Regions from separate parts of the Aeribacillus sp. FSL M8-0235 genome, predicted to be linked through region 2. Evidence: a T-box and tRNA genes for the amino acid it is inferred to sense, from the RefSeq annotation. Region 2 holds a T-box; the other holds one or more tRNA genes.
The links. The T-box of region 2 lies ahead of alaS (alanine--tRNA ligase). A T-box ahead of a tRNA ligase gene usually reads a tRNA of that ligase, here a tRNA-Ala.
Positions count from the first base shown of each region.

Region 1: it encodes a tRNA-Ala, which carries the amino acid that the T-box ahead of alaS (alanine--tRNA ligase) is inferred to sense. The anticodon was not compared.

Region 1 is NZ_JBBOBW010000001.1:168,021-173,958, forward strand. It holds gene pdaB (polysaccharide deacetylase family sporulation protein PdaB) at 1-663, opposite strand, end outside; rRNA gene NSQ71_RS00935 (16S ribosomal RNA) at 1,010-2,563, shown strand; tRNA gene NSQ71_RS00940 (tRNA-Ile) at 2,700-2,776, shown strand; tRNA gene NSQ71_RS00945 (tRNA-Ala) at 2,793-2,868, shown strand; rRNA gene NSQ71_RS00950 (23S ribosomal RNA) at 3,046-5,938, shown strand, end outside.
Region 2 is NZ_JBBOBW010000001.1:2,640,323-2,646,260, reverse strand. It holds gene recD2 (SF1B family DNA helicase RecD2) at 1-964, shown strand, start outside; gene NSQ71_RS12865 (hypothetical protein) at 1,163-1,348, shown strand; gene NSQ71_RS12860 (AI-2E family transporter) at 1,421-2,482, shown strand; T-box leader at 2,532-2,738, shown strand; gene alaS (alanine--tRNA ligase) at 2,811-5,447, shown strand; gene NSQ71_RS12850 (IreB family regulatory phosphoprotein) at 5,519-5,785, shown strand; gene ruvX (Holliday junction resolvase RuvX) at 5,787-5,938, shown strand, end outside.

The DNA.
Region 1 (5,938 bases), 2.5 Mb from region 2:
CGCTTGGTTAGTTTGTTTAACTGAATCTGATGCGTGAAGCAGGATAATATCACCTGGTTTTAAGTGTTTCGTAACATTTTGGATAATCTTGTTGACTCCCGGGTTTTGCCAGTCATTTGAATTTACACTGTAATGGACGACAGTTAATCCATATTGTTCAGCAATATTTAAAACGTTTTGATCGAATTGGCAGGTTGGGGGCCGCAGCAATTTTATATCCTTGATACCAAGCTTTTGAAATGTATGCTGGGCTAAAGATAAATCACGCTTAATTTCGTTAGTGTCCAACTCAGTATAGTTTTTATAAGCATATCCTTTGCTGCCGAGCTGATGACCGTCATCGATAATTCTTTTGACTACTTCAGGATGGCGTTCGGCCCATGAGGCGGATACAAAAAATGTTGCATTGGTTAGTCCATATTTTTTCAAAGTATTTAAAATTGGAATTGCTTTTTCATCTCCCCAGCTAATATCAAATGTCAAGGCAATTTTCTTACCGCTTCCGTCTCCTTTATAAATTGCTTTCGGCCCGTTCTTTGTAGTGAAAACCGGGATATTTGGTATTGTTTGAAAGTACATAAAGACAGCAGTAAAAAAAGCGATTATGATTAAAAAAAGTAATTGTTTGATTTTTTTAATATGGATGATGTAAAAACGGTTCATTGATGCTCCTCCTTGTCCTTATCTTGTAAAATTGTATGAATTGAACTTTTAATTATGAATAAGGATGGAGAATTAAAAATAATTTTAAAAAGGTGTTGACGAAATAGTTTAAAGTTGATATATTATTAATCGTCGCTGTTTGTTAAGTGTTTTAAAAAATGTATTGACAAACATTTTGACGCCATGATATATTATGAAAGTCATTGTGAAAAAATAAAAAGCATTGACTGGACATAATTGTTTTGTTATAATGTTATTTCGTCGAAGTAGTTATATGATCCTTGAAAACTGAACAAAACGAAAAGCGTGCCTGTTGATTCTGACAAGAGCATTTGGTGACAAACTTTTTTTGGAGAGTTTGATCCTGGCTCAGGACGAACGCTGGCGGCGTGCCTAATACATGCAAGTCGAGCGGACCGAAGGGAGCTTGCTCCTTTAGGTTAGCGGCGGACGGGTGAGTAACACGTGGGCAACCTGCCCTGCAGACTGGGATAACTTCGGGAAACCGGAGCTAATACCGGATAACACCGAAAACCGCATGGTTTTCGGTTGAAAGGCGGCTTTTAGCTGTCACTGCAGGATGGGCCCGCGGCGCATTAGCTAGTTGGTGAGGTAACGGCTCACCAAGGCGACGATGCGTAGCCGACCTGAGAGGGTGACCGGCCACACTGGGACTGAGACACGGCCCAGACTCCTACGGGAGGCAGCAGTAGGGAATCTTCCGCAATGGACGAAAGTCTGACGGAGCAACGCCGCGTGAGCGAAGAAGGTCTTCGGATCGTAAAGCTCTGTTGTCAGGGAAGAACAAGTACCGTTCGAACAGGGCGGTACCTTGACGGTACCTGACGAGGAAGCCACGGCTAACTACGTGCCAGCAGCCGCGGTAATACGTAGGTGGCAAGCGTTGTCCGGAATTATTGGGCGTAAAGCGCGCGCAGGCGGTTCCTTAAGTCTGATGTGAAATCTCGCGGCTCAACCGCGAGCGGCCATTGGAAACTGGGGAACTTGAGTGCAGGAGAGGGGAGCGGAATTCCACGTGTAGCGGTGAAATGCGTAGAGATGTGGAGGAACACCAGTGGCGAAGGCGGCTCTCTGGCCTGTAACTGACGCTGAGGCGCGAAAGCGTGGGGAGCGAACAGGATTAGATACCCTGGTAGTCCACGCCGTAAACGATGAGTGCTAAGTGTTAGAGGGTATCCACCCTTTAGTGCTGCAGCAAACGCATTAAGCACTCCGCCTGGGGAGTACGGCCGCAAGGCTGAAACTCAAAGGAATTGACGGGGACCCGCACAAGCGGTGGAGCATGTGGTTTAATTCGAAGCAACGCGAAGAACCTTACCAGGTCTTGACATCCCCTGACAACCCTAGAGATAGGGCGTTCCCCTTTCGGGGACAGGGTGACAGGTGGTGCATGGTTGTCGTCAGCTCGTGTCGTGAGATGTTGGGTTAAGTCCCGCAACGAGCGCAACCCTTGACCTTAGTTGCCAGCATTCAGTTGGGCACTCTAAGGTGACTGCCGGCTAAAAGTCGGAGGAAGGTGGGGATGACGTCAAATCATCATGCCCCTTATGACCTGGGCTACACACGTGCTACAATGGGTGGTACAAAGGGCAGCGAAACCGCGAGGTGGAGCGAATCCCAAAAAACCACTCTCAGTTCGGATTGCAGGCTGCAACTCGCCTGCATGAAGCCGGAATCGCTAGTAATCGCGGATCAGCATGCCGCGGTGAATACGTTCCCGGGTCTTGTACACACCGCCCGTCACACCACGAGAGTTTGTAACACCCGAAGTCGGTGGGGTAACCCTTACGGGAGCCAGCCGCCGAAGGTGGGACAAATGATTGGGGTGAAGTCGTAACAAGGTAGCCGTATCGGAAGGTGCGGCTGGATCACCTCCTTTCTAAGGATATATACATTGAAAAAGGTACGCTTTTCCGTTTTGTTTAGTTTTGAAGGATCACATCCTTCCCCGTTTGCTGGTGAATTCGCAAAGTCGATTTCCCAGCGAATAGAAGCTGAATAAAAAAATACAGGATGGGCCTGTAGCTCAGCCGGTTAGAGCGCACGCCTGATAAGCGTGAGGTCGGTGGTTCAAGTCCACTCAGGCCCACCATAAATAAGACCATCCTGGGGCCTTAGCTCAGCTGGGAGAGCGCCTGCTTTGCACGCAGGAGGTCAGCGGTTCGATCCCGCTAGGCTCCACCATAAGTTTGATGAATATTGGAAGCATTGCTCCTATGCGAGAGCCCATTCGAAGGATCGGATGTTCGGCTCGAAGCAACTCAAGCAGCAAGGGAGCTCATTGAAAGAAAAAGCATTGTTCTTTGAAAACTGGATAACGGAAAGACATTCACGAATAGATCGCTCATGTTAGGAAGAAACGGTTAAGTTAGAAAGGGCGCACGGTGGATGCCTTGGCACTAGGAGCCGATGAAGGACGGGACAAACACCGAAATGCTTCGGGGAGCTGTAAGTAAGCGTCGATCCGGAGATGTCCGAATGGGGGAACCCACTGTCCGTAATGGGGCAGTATCCATACCTGAATCCATAGGGTATGGAGGGCAACCCGGGGAACTGAAACATCTAAGTACCCGGAGGAAGAGAAAGCAACAGCGATTCCCTGAGTAGCGGCGAGCGAAACGGGAACAGCCCAAACCAAGAGGCGTGCCTCTTGGGGTTGTAGGACACTCGATTAAGGAGTGACAAAGGAACGGGGTAGACGAAGAGGTCTGGAAAGGCCCGTCAGAGAAGGTAACAACCCTGTAGTCGAAACTCCGTTCCCTCCCGAGTGGATCCTGAGTACGGCGGGACACGTGAAATCCCGTCGGAAGCAGGGAGGACCATCTCCCAAGGCTAAATACTCCCTAGTGACCGATAGTGAACCAGTACCGTGAGGGAAAGGTGAAAAGCACCCCGGGAGGGGAGTGAAAGAGAACCTGAAACCGTGTGCCTACAAGTAGTCAGAGCCCGTTAACGGGTGATGGCGTGCCTTTTGTAGAATGAACCGGCGAGTTGCGATTTCGTGCAAGGTTAAGCCGAAAGGCGGAGCCGCAGCGAAAGCGAGTCTGAAGAGGGCGAAATAGTACGAGGTCGCAGACCCGAAACCAGGTGATCTACCCATGTCCAGGGTGAAGGCAAGGTAACACTTGCTGGAGGCCCGAACCCACGCACGTTGAAAAGTGCGGGGATGAGGTGTGGGTAGGGGTGAAATGCCAATCGAACTTGGAGATAGCTGGTTCTCTCCGAAATAGCTTTAGGGCTAGCCTCAAGGGAAGAGTCTTGGAGGTAGAGCACTGATTGGACGAGGGGCCCCCATCGGGTTACCGAATTCAGTCAAACTCCGAATGCCAATGACTTATCCTTGGGAGTCAGACTGCGAGTGATAAGATCCGTGGTCAAAAGGGAAACAGCCCAGACCGCCAGCTAAGGTCCCAAAGTATACGTTAAGTGGAAAAGGATGTGGAGCTGCTTAGACAACCAGGATGTTGGCTTAGAAGCAGCCACCATTTAAAGAGTGCGTAATAGCTCACTGGTCGAGTGGCTCTGCGCCGAAAATGTACCGGGGCTAAACGTATCACCGAAGCTGCGGGTTGACACCGTTGGTGTCAGCGGTAGGAGAGCGTTCTAAGGGCATCGAAGCCGGACCGGAAGGACCGGTGGAGCGCTTAGAAGTGAGAATGCCGGTATGAGTAGCGAAAGAGGGGTGAGAATCCCCTCCGCCGAAAGCCTAAGGTTTCCTGAGGAAGGCTCGTCCGCTCAGGGTTAGTCGGGACCTAAGCCGAGGCCGAAAGGCGTAGGTGATGGACAACAGGTTGATATTCCTGTACCACCTCCTCACCGTTTGAGCAATGGGGGGACGCAGGAGGATAGGGTAAGCGCGCGGCTGGATGTGCGCGTCCAAGCAGTTAGGGCTGGCAAGCAGGCAAATCCGCTTGCCGTGTGCTTGAGCTGTGATGGCGAGGGAAAGGAAGTACCGAAGTTCCCGATTCCACACTGCCAAGAAAAGCCTCTAGCGAGGTGAGAGGTGCCCGTACCGCAAACCGACACAGGTAGGCGAGGAGAGAATCCTAAGGTGAGCGAGAGAACTCTCGTTAAGGAACTCGGCAAAATGACCCCGTAACTTCGGGAGAAGGGGTGCTCATCAAGGTGATAAGCCATGATGAGCCGCAGTGAAAAGGCCCAGGCGACTGTTTAGCAAAAACACAGGTCTCTGCGAAACCGTAAGGTGAAGTATAGGGGCTGACGCCTGCCCGGTGCTGGAAGGTTAAGGGGAGCGCTTAGCGAAAAGCGAAGGTGCGAACCGAAGCCCCAGTAAACGGCGGCCGTAACTATAACGGTCCTAAGGTAGCGAAATTCCTTGTCGGGTAAGTTCCGACCCGCACGAAAGGCGTAACGATCTGGGCACTGTCTCAACGAGAGACTCGGTGAAATTATAGTACCTGTGAAGATGCAGGTTACCCGCGACAGGACGGAAAGACCCCGTGGAGCTTTACTGCAGCCTGATATTGAATGTGGGTACAGCTTGTACAGGATAGGTAGGAGCCAGAGACGCGTGAGCGCCAGCTTGCGCTGAGGCGACGGTGGGATACTACCCTGGCTGTACTGACATTCTAACCCGCGCCCCTGATCGGGGCGGGAGACAGTGTCAGGTGGGCAGTTTGACTGGGGCGGTCGCCTCCTAAAAGGTAACGGAGGCGCCCAAAGGTTCCCTCAGAATGGTTGGAAATCATTCGGAGAGTGCAAAGGCAGAAGGGAGCTTGACTGCGAGACCTACAAGTCGAGCAGGGACGAAAGTCGGGCTTAGTGATCCGGTGGTTCCGCATGGAAGGGCCATCGCTCAACGGATAAAAGCTACCCCGGGGATAACAGGCTGATCTCCCCCAAGAGTCCACATCGACGGGGAGGTTTGGCACCTCGATGTCGGCTCATCGCATCCTGGGGCTGTAGTCGGTCCCAAGGGTTGGGCTGTTCGCCCATTAAAGCGGTACGCGAGCTGGGTTCAGAACGTCGTGAGACAGTTCGGTCCCTATCCGTCGCGGGCGCAGGAAATTTGAGAGGAGCTGTCCTTAGTACGAGAGGACCGGGATGGACGCACCGCTGGTGTACCAGTTGTCCCGCCAGGGGCACCGCTGGGTAGCTATGTGCGGAAGGGATAAGCGCTGAAAGCATCTAAGCGTGAAGCCCCCCTCAAGATGAGATTTCCCATCGCTCGAAGCGAGTAAGATCCCTTGAAGATGACGAGGTAGATAGGTCCGAGGTGGAAGCGTGGTGACAC
Region 2 (5,938 bases):
ATCGCTTCCTTCGGACATACAAATTGTTCTTGTTGGAGACGAACACCAACTTCCGTCCGTTGGACCCGGCCAAGTGCTTCGCGATTTGATTCAATCCGGACGAATCCCAGTTGTTACGCTGACAGATATTTATAGACAAGCAGAAGGATCTACAATTATTGATTTGGCCCATTCAATCCGCCAAGGAACTCTTCCAGCGAACCTTTTGCAAACGACACAAGACAGATCGTTTATTCCTTGTACAACATCACAAATAAAAGAAGTTATAACGAGAGTAATTGAGAACGCTTTGAAAAAAGGATATTCTGCGAAGGATATACAGGTGTTGGCACCGATGTACAGAGGGATTGCCGGCATTGATCAGTTGAATGAAATGCTTCAGGAAATGTTAAACCCCCCTTCAAAAGAAAAAAGAGAGATCAAGCATGGCAACGTTATTTACCGAATTGGGGACAAAGTGCTGCAGCTCGTCAATCAGCCTGATCAAAACGTGTTTAATGGCGATATTGGGGAGATTGTTTCTATTTTTTACGCAAAAGAAAATGTCGAAAAAGAAGATATGGTGGTCATTTCTTACGACGGTATCGAAGTAACCTATACGAAGCAAGATTTTAATCAGTTTACTCATGCTTACTGCTGCTCCATCCATAAAGCGCAGGGAAGCGAATTTCCGATTGTCATTTTGCCGGTAGTAAAAGGCTACTTTCGGATGTTGAGAAGAAATTTGATTTATACAGCTGTTACAAGGAGCAAGCAATTTTTAATTATGTGCGGAGAATGGGAAGCGTTAAAAATGGGAGTATACAACAATCAGGAGTCGATGAGGCAGACAACCTTAAAAGAGAGGCTGAAAACGTCTGAACTTGCCGAGCTGAAAGAGGAGCTTCCTTTTCCACTAGAAGATGCCAACATTGGGATGGAGAACATCACTCCATATGATTTTATGGAAGAGGGCGAAGGATAATAAATTTGTTCCTTTCCATAAGATCGATAACGATTGACAGATGATGCTACAAACAGGGGACAAATTGTTTAAGCATAAAAAGCATGCTTTATAGAGACGTATAATTTTTTTGAAAATGGTAACAAATAGTAGTGTGCATAGCGAGAACATACCGGATTAATAAATAATTAAATAAATGAATAAAGAAGGTGTCCCTGTTTGTTTACATGTCCGAATTGTAAAAGCAAAGATATTGGAAAAATCGGAGTCAATCAGTATTATTGTTGGCATTGTTTTATTGAGCTTACCGTTACAAAAGGCATTATTCACACACATCAAGTAGAAGAAGACGGAACATTAAGTTCTTTAGATGACTTGTTTCCTGAAGAAGATCGTGCGATTTGAGGCGCCTAAAATGGGCGCCTTCATGCATATTTTCGTGAGCATTCCTCAAAATAATAAGAGGAGGGATGCGGGATGAATGAGCGAGAGCGGAAATGGCTTTTCCGAATCATTTTTTTTCTCATTTTATCATTGTTTGTATATATGGTTCTTCAGCTAAAAGTCATTTGGTTTCCTATTTTCAAAATGTTAAAAGCTGTTTTAATTCCTTTTATGCTTTCCGGCTTCATTACCTACTTGCTTCATCCCGTAGTGGAAAAACTTTACCGTTCAGGTGTTCCAAGAACATGTTCGATTCTCATCATCTATTTTATTTTTTTCGGAGGAGTCGGTTTTAGCTTTTATAAAGGTGTCCCAATTTTTGTTGAACAAATGAAAGACCTTTCCGAAAATATCCCTATGTTTACAAAATATTACCAAAGCTGGACGGATAAAATTCATGACGGAACAACCAATTTACCTGGAGAAATTCATCATCGAATTGAATCTTTTATTGCTGGAATGGAAACATCCGTCGCTGCCTTTCTTGAACGGATGCTTTCAAGCATGAAGTCAATTATTGATTATGCTGTTATTATTGGTGTCATTCCCTTTCTCGTTTTTTATATGTTGAAAGATTATGAGAAAATGAAAAAGGCCATTTGGTACTTCACCCCGAAGAAATGGAGACGTGAAGGGAGACGTTTTTTAGAAAACGTCGATGAGTCGCTCGGAAGTTATTTGCGGGGGCAACTATTTGTTTGTTTTCTGATCGGGCTGGCGGCTTCGATTTTGTTTTGGCTGTTTAAAATTAAATATCCGTTAATTTTAGGGACGATTATCGGAATGACCAATATTATTCCTTATTTCGGTCCATTTATCGGTGCGGTTCCTGCTTTGATGGTCGCTGCGACGCTCTCCATTAACAAAATAATTGTAGTGCTTTTCATCATTTTTGGGCTGCAATTTATTGAAAGTAATATTCTTGGCCCTTTCATCGTTGGGAAAAGCCTGCATATGCATCCGATGGTGATTATTATGGCGCTCTTGGCGGGCGGAGAAATCGGCGGAGTGATCGGTTTAATTTTAGCTGTGCCTTTTATCACTGTTCTGAAAGAGATATTGCTGCATATCATCCGTCTGAGGAAAGCGCATTGACAAGCGATTTTTCCTTGTCTATAATTCGTGTTAGACATGGAATAAGTGCATGAAAGCGATGACGAATCGAGTATGTTGCAGTCCATCTTAAAAGAGAGGGGCTTCCGAGGCTGAAAGAAGCTCTAGATGAAGGGCAACAGAACGCTAATTCTGAGTGCAGGCAAAACCTGACGAAAATGCCACGTTACGGCAAATGAAGGTGATGAGCAATTGGCTCATAATCAGGGTGGTACCGCGAGTAACTCTCGTCCCTGTGTAAATCAGAGCATTTACATAGGCGAGAGTTTTTATTTTGCGAGAAAAATGAAGACATTTTAGGAGGAATGCCATGAAAAAGCTCACTTCAGCACAAGTTCGTCAAATGTTTTTAGATTTTTTTAAGGAAAAAGGACATTCGGTTGAACCGAGCGCTTCTTTAATTCCGGTTGATGATCCGTCACTATTGTGGATCAACAGCGGTGTCGCAACATTGAAAAAATATTTTGACGGAAGGGTTGTTCCTGAAAATCCGAGAATTACTAACGCACAAAAATCAATCCGAACAAACGATATTGAAAATGTCGGAAAAACAGCACGCCATCATACATTTTTCGAAATGCTCGGAAATTTCTCAATCGGCGACTATTTTAAAGAAGAGGCGATTGAATGGGCATGGGAATTTTTAACAAGCGAAAAATGGATTGGCTTCGACCCAAATAGATTATCAGTTACTATTCATCCGGAAGATGAAGAGGCGTATGACATTTGGAAAAATAAAATCGGGTTGCCGGAAGAACGAATTATCCGTTTGGAAGGGAATTTCTGGGATATTGGTGAAGGGCCAAGCGGACCAAATACTGAAATATTTTATGATCGTGGAGAAGAATTTGGAAACGATCCAAATGATCCGGAACTTTATCCCGGTGGTGAAAACGAACGCTATTTGGAAGTTTGGAATCTTGTTTTTTCTCAATTTAATCATAATCCTGATGGAACTTACACTCCGCTTCCAAAAAAGAATATTGATACAGGCATGGGCTTAGAGCGAATGGTTTCTGTCATTCAAAATGCGCCGACCAACTTTGACACAGATCTCTTTTTACCGATCATTCAAGCTACCGAAAAGATTTCGGGGGAAGCTTATCGAACCGACAAAGAGAAAGATGTCGCTTTTAAAGTGATTGCCGACCATATCCGCACGGTTACATTTGCTGTTGCAGACGGTGCGCTACCTTCTAATGAAGGCAGAGGGTATGTACTTCGCCGTCTTATCCGCAGAGCGGTTCGGTATGCAAAAACGATCAACATAGACCGCCCGTTTATGTATGAATTAGTTCCGGTTGTAGCGGAAATTATGAACGATTACTATCCGGAAGTAAAAGAAAAAGCATCCTTTGTTCAAAAGGTAATTAAAAATGAGGAAGAGCGTTTCCATGAGACTCTCCATGAAGGGCTTGCCATTTTAGCGGATGTAATCAAAAAGCAGAAAGGACAGGGTAGCCGAATAATTCCAGGCGAAGATGTGTTTCGGCTTTACGACACATACGGTTTTCCAGTGGAATTGACGGAGGAATACGCACAAGATGAAGGCATGGAGCTGGATTATGAAGGCTTTGAACGAGAAATGGAGCATCAAAAAGAACGTGCAAGAAAAGCCAGACAGGATGTCGACTCGATGCAAGTGCAAAGCGGAATTCTTGTGGAATTAAAAGAGGAAAGCAAATTTGTCGGCTACAATACCCTGGAAGCAAATGCACGGGTGCTTGTGATCATAAAAGATGGGGAATTAGTCGATCAAGCCGAGAGCGGGGAAGAGGTCCAAATTATATTGGACGAGACGCCTTTTTATGCTGAAAGCGGAGGTCAAATTGCTGACAAAGGAATCATCAAAAATGATGATGTGGTCTTAAACGTAAAAGATGTGCAAAAAGCGCCGAACGGCCAACACTTGCACCGGGCTGTCATCGAAAAAGGCGTTTTGACAAAAGGAGCAGCAGTTTACGCTTCCGTTTGTGCAGAGTCTAGAAAATCCATCGTGAAAAATCATACAGCGACACATTTGCTGCACCAAGCGCTGAAGGACGTGCTGGGCGTACATGTCAACCAAGCTGGATCGCTTGTTGCTTCCGACCGTCTCCGTTTTGACTTTTCACATTTTGGACAAGTTTCAACAGAAGAGCTGGAAGAAATTGAGCGAATTGTAAATGAGAAAATTTGGGAAAGCATTCCAGTCTCTATCGAGCACATGCCTCTTGACGAAGCGAAAGCGATGGGCGCGATGGCTTTATTTGGAGAAAAATACGGAAAAATTGTTCGCGTTGTTCAAGTAGGCGATTATTCGCTTGAGCTTTGCGGCGGATGCCATGTAACAAATACAGCGGAAATCGGACTGTTTAAGATTGTTTCCGAAACTGGAATTGGTGCAGGAACCCGCCGAATTGAAGCGGTGACAGGAAAAGAAGCGTACCGGTTTATGAATGAACAATATTTATTGTTAAAGGAAATTGGGGCAAAACTGAAAGCGAATGTAAAAAATCTGCCGGAGAGAATTGACAGTCTGCAGCAAGAAATAAAAGAACTACAGCGGGAAAACGAATCTCTTACGATGAAGCTTAGCAATCTGGAAGCGGGGAACATCGCTGAAAAAGCGGTAACGATCAACGGTGTAACAGTTCTTGCGGAAAAAGTTCAAGTGAAAGATATGAACAGATTGCGCGGCATGGTCGATGAACTGAAGCAAAAGCTCGGCTCGGCTATTGTTGTGCTAGCAACGGTATCAGACGGAAAAGTAAATTTAGCAGCCGGCATCACAAAAGACTTAGTTGACAAAGGGTTCCATGCTGGAAAATTAATTAAGGAAATTGCAAGCCGCTGTGGAGGCGGCGGCGGCGGAAGACCTGACATGGCTCAAGCGGGAGGAAAAAATCCTGAACGGTTAGCTGAAGCTCTTCGTTTTGTCGAAGACTGGGTGAAATCCGTTTCATAAATTCCATTCATAGTGTAAAATGGATGTAGACAAGCAGATTCGCTTTTTAGTCTAGGAAAGAGGTGCAAAAATTGAGTTCCTTCGATAAAACGATGAAATTTAATTTTTCAGAAGAACCTGTTGAGACAAATGTCAAGGAAGTTCTAAGTGCCGTATACAATGCACTGGAAGAAAAGGGTTATAATCCGATCAATCAAATCGTCGGCTATTTGTTGTCCGGAGATCCTGCTTACATTCCTAGACATAACGGCGCACGCAATCTGATTAGAAAAATTGAACGAGATGAATTAATTGAAGAGCTTGTAAAATTTTATTTGAAAAACAACCGTGAGGAATAAAATGCGAATCATTGGGTTAGACTTAGGTTCAAAAACATTAGGAGTTGCGGTAAGCGATGAGCTGGGATGGACTGCTCAAGGTGTGGAAACGATCAGCATAAATGAAGATGAAGGCGAGTTCGGGATTCAAAGACTCGCTGAACTGATAAAGAA